3 regions of the Flammeovirga sp. MY04 genome follow, and region 1 is predicted to be linked to each of the others. Evidence: riboswitches for the same ligand, from Rfam matches in the RefSeq annotation. Region 1 holds a riboswitch; each other region holds the start of a gene.
The links. A riboswitch is a leader RNA that binds a small molecule or an ion and turns the genes downstream of it on or off. The one in region 1 is predicted to bind cobalamin.
Positions count from the first base shown of each region.

Region 1 (2,210 bases):
TTCCCCATGCCCAACCTCTACCAAGGCGGTTTAGTTGAGCTTTTACTGTAGCGTGGTCACCGTTATTCATTGCTTGGAAATCTGCTTGAGACATTGTGGCATAATCAACAGTGGTCTCTCCTGCTCCTAATTCCCATTTAGCTACAATGGTAATATCTGCAGTAATTGGAGTATTAAAATCAAAAGCTGTATCACCTACATACCAACCTAAAAATTCGTATCCTTCTTTTATTGGAGTATCTGTAGGTTCTGCTACTAATTCGTTTTCATCAACAGTAACTTGCACCAATTGATCTCCATTATCGGCATCGAAAGTAACTACAAATTGGTTGATTACTTCTTCGTAAACAGCGACTAAAGTGATGTCTGAAGTGATTGGAGTTTTAAAATCAAAAGCTGCACCATCTACTGACCAGAACTGGAAAAGATATCCTTCTTTGATCGGGTGTTTAGGTTCTTCTAAAGTGCCGTCTTCTAAAACAGTTACCACACTGTCCTCAGCTCCATTATCAAATTGAAATGTTGCTTTGTAAGTTACTTCTAACTCTTCCCAAGTGGCTTTTAATGTGATATCACTTTCTACAGCTTGCTCAAAATCGTAGTCTTCTTCATTTAAAGTCCATGATAAAAATTCGTGTCCTACTTTCTCAGGCTGTGTAGGTTGTGTCACTTTTTCGCCATGAAATACTTCTTGATTTTCAATTTTGTTACCTCCATCGGTATCAAAAGATACGGTATGAACGGCTAATGTTGTATCGTCTGCAGAATTACAGCCTACCAAAAAGAGTAAGGATAATACGAAATAAATCGATTTTTTAAATAGGAGTTGTTTGTTCATCTTTAATTTAGTTTTAAAATCTAAGCGATGAACTTTCAGGAATGAATAGATATTTTACCCATGCATAGGAAAACATATGATACTTAACTCCCGAAGTTTCATCAAAATATATTTGCTTGGTAGGTCTCCTGACTTTGCTCTTTTCTTGAATTGCCTTCTCATTAAAACAATGGCTTTTTAATTCAAGCATTATGAGCATTTACAGTTGCGGGTACAGTTCTGGTCTTTCACCAGATTCCCTTTTATTCCTTTCGGAACCAATGCACAGCAAAGGTGAGAGTTATCTTTACTAATAAAAGTGATAGGAATCATTACTAAAAAGAATTTTTGATTATCATTTTGTAATACGATTCCATACATTTTTTAAAATCTAAAAAATTTAACAAAACCTAATTATCTCAACTTTTTGACTATAAAATCACGTTAAAAAATCTAAAATAAAAATTAAAAAATATCTCATCATGAAAAAGCTAATTTATTTAATTGCTTTTTTTCTTGTTGCCAATTTTGCAAGTGCACAAACTGACAATTCGAATTTAAGTACTTCGAGCACTAAAAAAATCAACTTATTTAATGGTCTTGAAATGGGAATGTCCTTTCAAGAAGTAAATCAAACATTAATATCAAAAATGGATGCAAAACCTATTGATAATGGGTTTTATGAGATTCAGTTTTTAGAGAAACCTGCTACAATAAAACCGGTTTATGATCATAAAGAAAGTCTTGTAAAATTGGTCATTACTATTGAAAATGAAGACATTGAAGTCATCCAAAATAACTTAAATATTATAGGTGCATCCTTCTATCAAAATCCGGATTGGACCATGATCAAAGAAAATGATGAACAATGGTTGGCTTACAAAGAAATTAAACCTGTAGTAGACAATAAAAATGAATTGACCATTTCTTGTCAAGGTATTCATAAAAACAATATTGGTCATCTATGGCATGCCCAATTAATGATTGCTCCTCGAATGGAACAACCTGCAACTTTAGGTCAAGAAGTTATTGCAAAAGAAAGTGATGAAATAAGCACTTTATTCTAAAAAATATTTATTCTTTATCCATATTATTAGACCTGAAAGTAGATCAAAAGATCTGACTTTTAGGTCTTTTTTACTGAATAATTATAAAAAAAAGCGTTTAAACGTTTAAGAATACTTGTTAAGTAATACATCATAAAAAACCTTCCTCAGACCTCATAAAATACAATTTTGTCTAGTTTTAATTAAAAAGTGTCTATAAAAATTGATCTTATGTATAGTTAGATTCTAGTATATACAATTGAACATTATTAAAGTAATGAGTTAGTTAGGTGTAACAATTACGTGTATAATTGATAACACTACTGTGAAATGAATACTAATTACTT
Region 1 is NZ_CP003561.2:2,048,497-2,050,706, forward strand. Features, by position in the region: gene MY04_RS27290 (InlB B-repeat-containing protein) at 1-838, opposite strand, end outside; cobalamin riboswitch at 940-1,116, opposite strand; gene MY04_RS27295 (hypothetical protein) at 1,300-1,884, shown strand; gene MY04_RS27300 (hypothetical protein) at 2,194-2,210, shown strand, end outside.

Region 2 (2,210 bases), on a different replicon from region 1:
GATATTCATCCTGAGCAAAAAGAGAAACATGAGCAAAGAGAAACACTAATGTGATAATCCTCTTAATCATTATTGTAATTTCTGATAGAAATAGAGTTCGTGATCCGGTAACAAATCCGGATGAAATATCTTTATTAAGTCTGCTAAAACGATTTCAGGATGAAGGTTACCTGTAGCCCAATAATCACTAGCCATTCCACCTCTTGTTCGTTTATTATGGTTGAAGACCATTCGATTTTTAAATGCATCGAATTGCCCATAACGTGAATCTTTATTTAAAATTTGCTGTAGGTTGTCAGTTGTTCCTGCATTCACCCAAAAGTCAGCATTTTTACCTTTAGCAAATACAGCTTCCAAATCTAATTGTATACTTCCAGTTTCATCTGTATTACTCCAAGGATAAGAAACATGTGTTTGTTCTAATGCTTTTGCCAAATAGGAACTTCCTCCAGGTACAGACCACATTCCCTTGTAAGGAAAACCAGTAATTACTTTTGGTTGTGAATCCGATTGCTTCGCTAATTTTACTAAATCGTTATATTTTAATTCGATGCTTGTAAATAAAGCATCAGCTTGCTTTTCTTTATTTAATAATGCTCCAAATAGTTTTACCCATTCAGCTCGTCCTAATAAGTCATTTTCTTGCCAATCAGTGTTCGACAAAATTGGAATACCTGCTTTTCTAATCACAGGAAAAGATTGAGCAGTTACAGAAGAATTTCCCACAACCATTACAAGGTCTGCATTAGACATAAGAATCTTTTCTGCATTATCAGTAATGTCATACCCAACTGTTATAATTTTACCTTCAGCCATTCGATCAACAATAGCCTGACTGTACATATAAGTTGAATCAACATAACCTCTAATTGCATCTAATGCACCCAACTCTTCCATCATCGTTGTTTGTGATGTAGTGGTAGTGATCATGTTTGAAATAGGAATACGAATTACTTGGTTTTGAGTAAAACCAGTTGGTAATGATTGACCCTTTTGCAATAATACATAAGAGGTCTTTTTGTCGTTGAAAGGATTGATTAGATGTAAAACTTTGTAATCACCTTTATAGTCAAGAGAGAAAGTTTTAGCGTATTTTACTTGCAGAGGAGTTGCAGTAAAACTTTGATAAGTTTCCTTTGAAGTTTTGTTTGTATGAGATTCACAGCTAAATAAAACTGTGGATAATGCTCCTAAAATGAGGAGTACATTTAAAAGACGTTTCATTGTTTTCACTTTTCACCCGAAGAATAATTCTACAACAAAAGATATCCTGACTTCTTTTTATTTCGAACCTTCCCGGTTGCCCAGTGGTATTGCAAAAACCTAAATAAATAGGAAAAGTTACAGTAGCGGGGACTGTTTTGGATTCTCACCAAATTCCCTTTTGTTGATGCAAATATGGATGAAGAAAAGTTATAAAACAATTCCAAAGTATCACTTATTAAGTGATTGTGATCATTTGTAAATTTAATTTTGTGGTCTATTGATGTGGAACATTATGATTTTGAAAATGAAAAAAGCCTTCTTAAATAATTAGTATGTCGATTATTTAAGAAGGCCTATTAAAACTTGTATTAATGAACTAAATTGTTCAATTCTTTTTCTAAAATGAGTGGTTTTAAACCAGTTATTCTTTTAATAATAACGCCATCTTTCACAATAAACTGAGTGGGGTAACCTTGTACATTTAACGTATTTCTTAGTTGAGAGATACTATGATCCGTCACCCTATAATATTGAACTTGCTCGGTAATGGGTAGTTTATTTACCTCCTCTTTCCATTTTATATCAGATTGATCACAGAATAAATACACAAATTTTATATCAGAATTTTTATACCTTTCCATGATAGGAGGGAAATCTTCATGAAGTCCTTTTCTACAGAAGCCACACCAACTTACAAATAGGTTTATCACATAAGTACCATTATCAAAATTTTTAGAATATTCCTCATCATGAACATCAGTTACCAAGATGTCTTTTGGAAAATCTATTTCTTTGAACCCTTTTCTTCTGTTGGCTAGCCCGGTTAATTCTTTAATTTGAGAGGATGTAGGATAGGTGTTTTTAAACACTTCAACGGATTGATTGAATTTAGCATTACTCAAAGTATCATTGTAATAGTGGTATTTTGATAAGTACTCGAACAATACTTTTTCTTGCAACTCCTCATTTTGAATAACGTTTTGATTGATTTCCTGAAATCTTTC
Region 2 is NZ_CP003560.2:947,896-950,105, forward strand. Features, by position in the region: gene MY04_RS03725 (TonB-dependent receptor) at 1-70, opposite strand, end outside; gene MY04_RS03730 (ABC transporter substrate-binding protein) at 70-1,224, opposite strand; cobalamin riboswitch at 1,245-1,418, opposite strand; gene MY04_RS03735 (carboxypeptidase-like regulatory domain-containing protein) at 1,575-2,210, opposite strand, start outside.
Region 2: it holds a riboswitch for cobalamin, as region 1 does, so the genes downstream of both, MY04_RS03730 (ABC transporter substrate-binding protein) here and MY04_RS27290 (InlB B-repeat-containing protein) in region 1, are expected to answer to the same signal.

Region 3 (2,210 bases), on a different replicon from region 1:
ATTCCTCCCATGAGTCAGTTTCCATTGCATATTTAGGAAGGTTCATGGTTACAGGAGATAGGTTTCCTCTACCCGATTTTCCGTTATAGCCATGTAGATTTTTTCCTAAACGTGTACGACACCCCATAGTGGCAGGGATTAAATCTGGAACAATTTTTCCGTTTTTATCCAAAATGTCATATACCTCTTGATGGGTGTTGACATAGTTAGGATAGACTCTTTTTATCGAACACTCGTTAGCTAATTGGAAAAGATCCTCGTTTAAAATTTTACCTTCTTCCTTTCTGTATTGCCAAATCTGAATAGGGAAAATTGGAGTGGTTCTTTTTTCTCCAATACCATCCATTGTGGCATTTAGCATGCATTCGATAAACAAACGACCTTCTCTAGATGTATCACATCCGTAATTAATCGATACAAACGGTAGTTGGTTACCTGCTCGGCTTTCTAAGTGATTTAGGTTATGAAGAAAAGCTTCGCAAGCTTGTTTAGTTTCTTCTTTTACTTGGTCCCAAGCAAATGTATCAGGATCGGGTACATTAAACTTAATAGCTGTTTCCATATGTTTATAGAAACTGAGTTTAATGAACTTTGCCATATGGAAATCGAAGGCATTGATAGCGATACCACCAAACTGAGCGTTACTCTGACATTGTAAAACAACAGCAGTGACTTGTAAAGCAGAGCGAATACTTTTAGGAGGACGCATAGTGCCATTCGTTGTATGAATGGGTTTGCTAAGAATTTCTCCAACATCAATAAACATACAGTTTTGCATACCTACAGCATAAGAACTGAAGTCGTGGATATAGATCCATCCTTCTTCATGCATCTTTAAATGCTTTTCGGGAAGTAAGTAGGCTTTTGTGTATTCCTTGGAGATTTCACCCGACATACGGGTAAGTTTTGCAGTAAAAACACCTTCAGGCATGTTGGCGTTTTCGTTTTCTACATTAGTAAGGTTAATTGCTTCATTGGCGAATTTCAGCAATTTACTGTCTTGAGTGATGACCATGTCTTTTGAATTTTTTTGAAACAAAACACAAGGCGCTATTGTAGGAAGTGCAGTAACGTACATCAAATAATTTGGTGGACGCTGAAAACTTAGACATTAACTCGATGTCGGTGGCTTCATTTGCTTGGTAGGTCTTCTGACTTGACTCTAAAAATTGTCCTTCTCACTTTATACTTGATACATCTGATCAAGCGGAACAGCAATGGAGTATCAATTTTTATCAGTTAAATTAAGAGAGCTAAAAGTATTGAATTAGCTATTAAATTAAGTGATGACAACGAGTGCTATACAGCTACGAGCATAGTTCTAGATTCTCACTAGATTCCCTATTATTCCATTTTGGCACCATGCACTTTCAATTTGCAAACACCTGATTTAAAAAGCATTGATGACAATCACTAAAATATTTTAGGAATTTATAAGATGCTGAAAATCGATGGTTTAACGGGATAATTTATTGTAAAATAAAAAGGCTGTCACATTTATTATATGACAGCCTAAAATTCTTATATAAGATTAATTGAACTGAATTAGTTCGCTTCTTGACCTGTAGTAACGCTTACTTTAGAAGGATCGATTTGAATTCTTTCAAGAAGTCTTCTTAATGACTTTGCTTGACCTTTAAAAGAACCCGCCATAATACCGTTTAAGCCATTTGGATTTTCTTTTGCTTTCTCGATAGTATTCATAATCTCTAAAGCTTTATCAAAATCTCTTTTCATTGTGTAAGCTAATGCAAGGTTTAATTTTAAACCATCAGCAATTTCGCCATTTACTTTAGCTTTTTTGTCCTCATAGTTTGCTTCAGCAATTAGTTCCTCCCACAGTGGAATTGACTCATCAATTGTTTCCATCACTTGGTCCATTGTCGTTTTCTTCTTCTTAGAGAAAGAGTAAAGTTTTTTGAATCTATCCGCTAAAGTTTCTTGAAGTTCAGTTAACTGCTTGAATTTAGGATGTGATCCTTTAGCACCAAAGATATAAATCAATTCTCTAGATGAGTCACTAAAAAGTTGTTCTTGAATATCAAGGTGTGCATAATAGATCGCATATTTGAATATTTTTTTGTGCATTTCATCACGAATGTGTTGCTGCATAATCGCTCTTCTCGCTTCATCAGAACCCGCTTTATTAACTTGTGATTTTAAAGTGATGTATTCCACAAAGCTCGAAGCCTTATATTGTAAAGCTTTAG
Region 3 is NZ_CP003560.2:2,790,706-2,792,915, reverse strand. Features, by position in the region: gene nrdD (anaerobic ribonucleoside-triphosphate reductase) at 1-1,015, opposite strand, end outside; cobalamin riboswitch at 1,125-1,380, opposite strand; gene MY04_RS11310 (hypothetical protein) at 1,546-2,210, opposite strand, start outside.
Region 3: it holds a riboswitch for cobalamin, as region 1 does, so the genes downstream of both, nrdD (anaerobic ribonucleoside-triphosphate reductase) here and MY04_RS27290 (InlB B-repeat-containing protein) in region 1, are expected to answer to the same signal.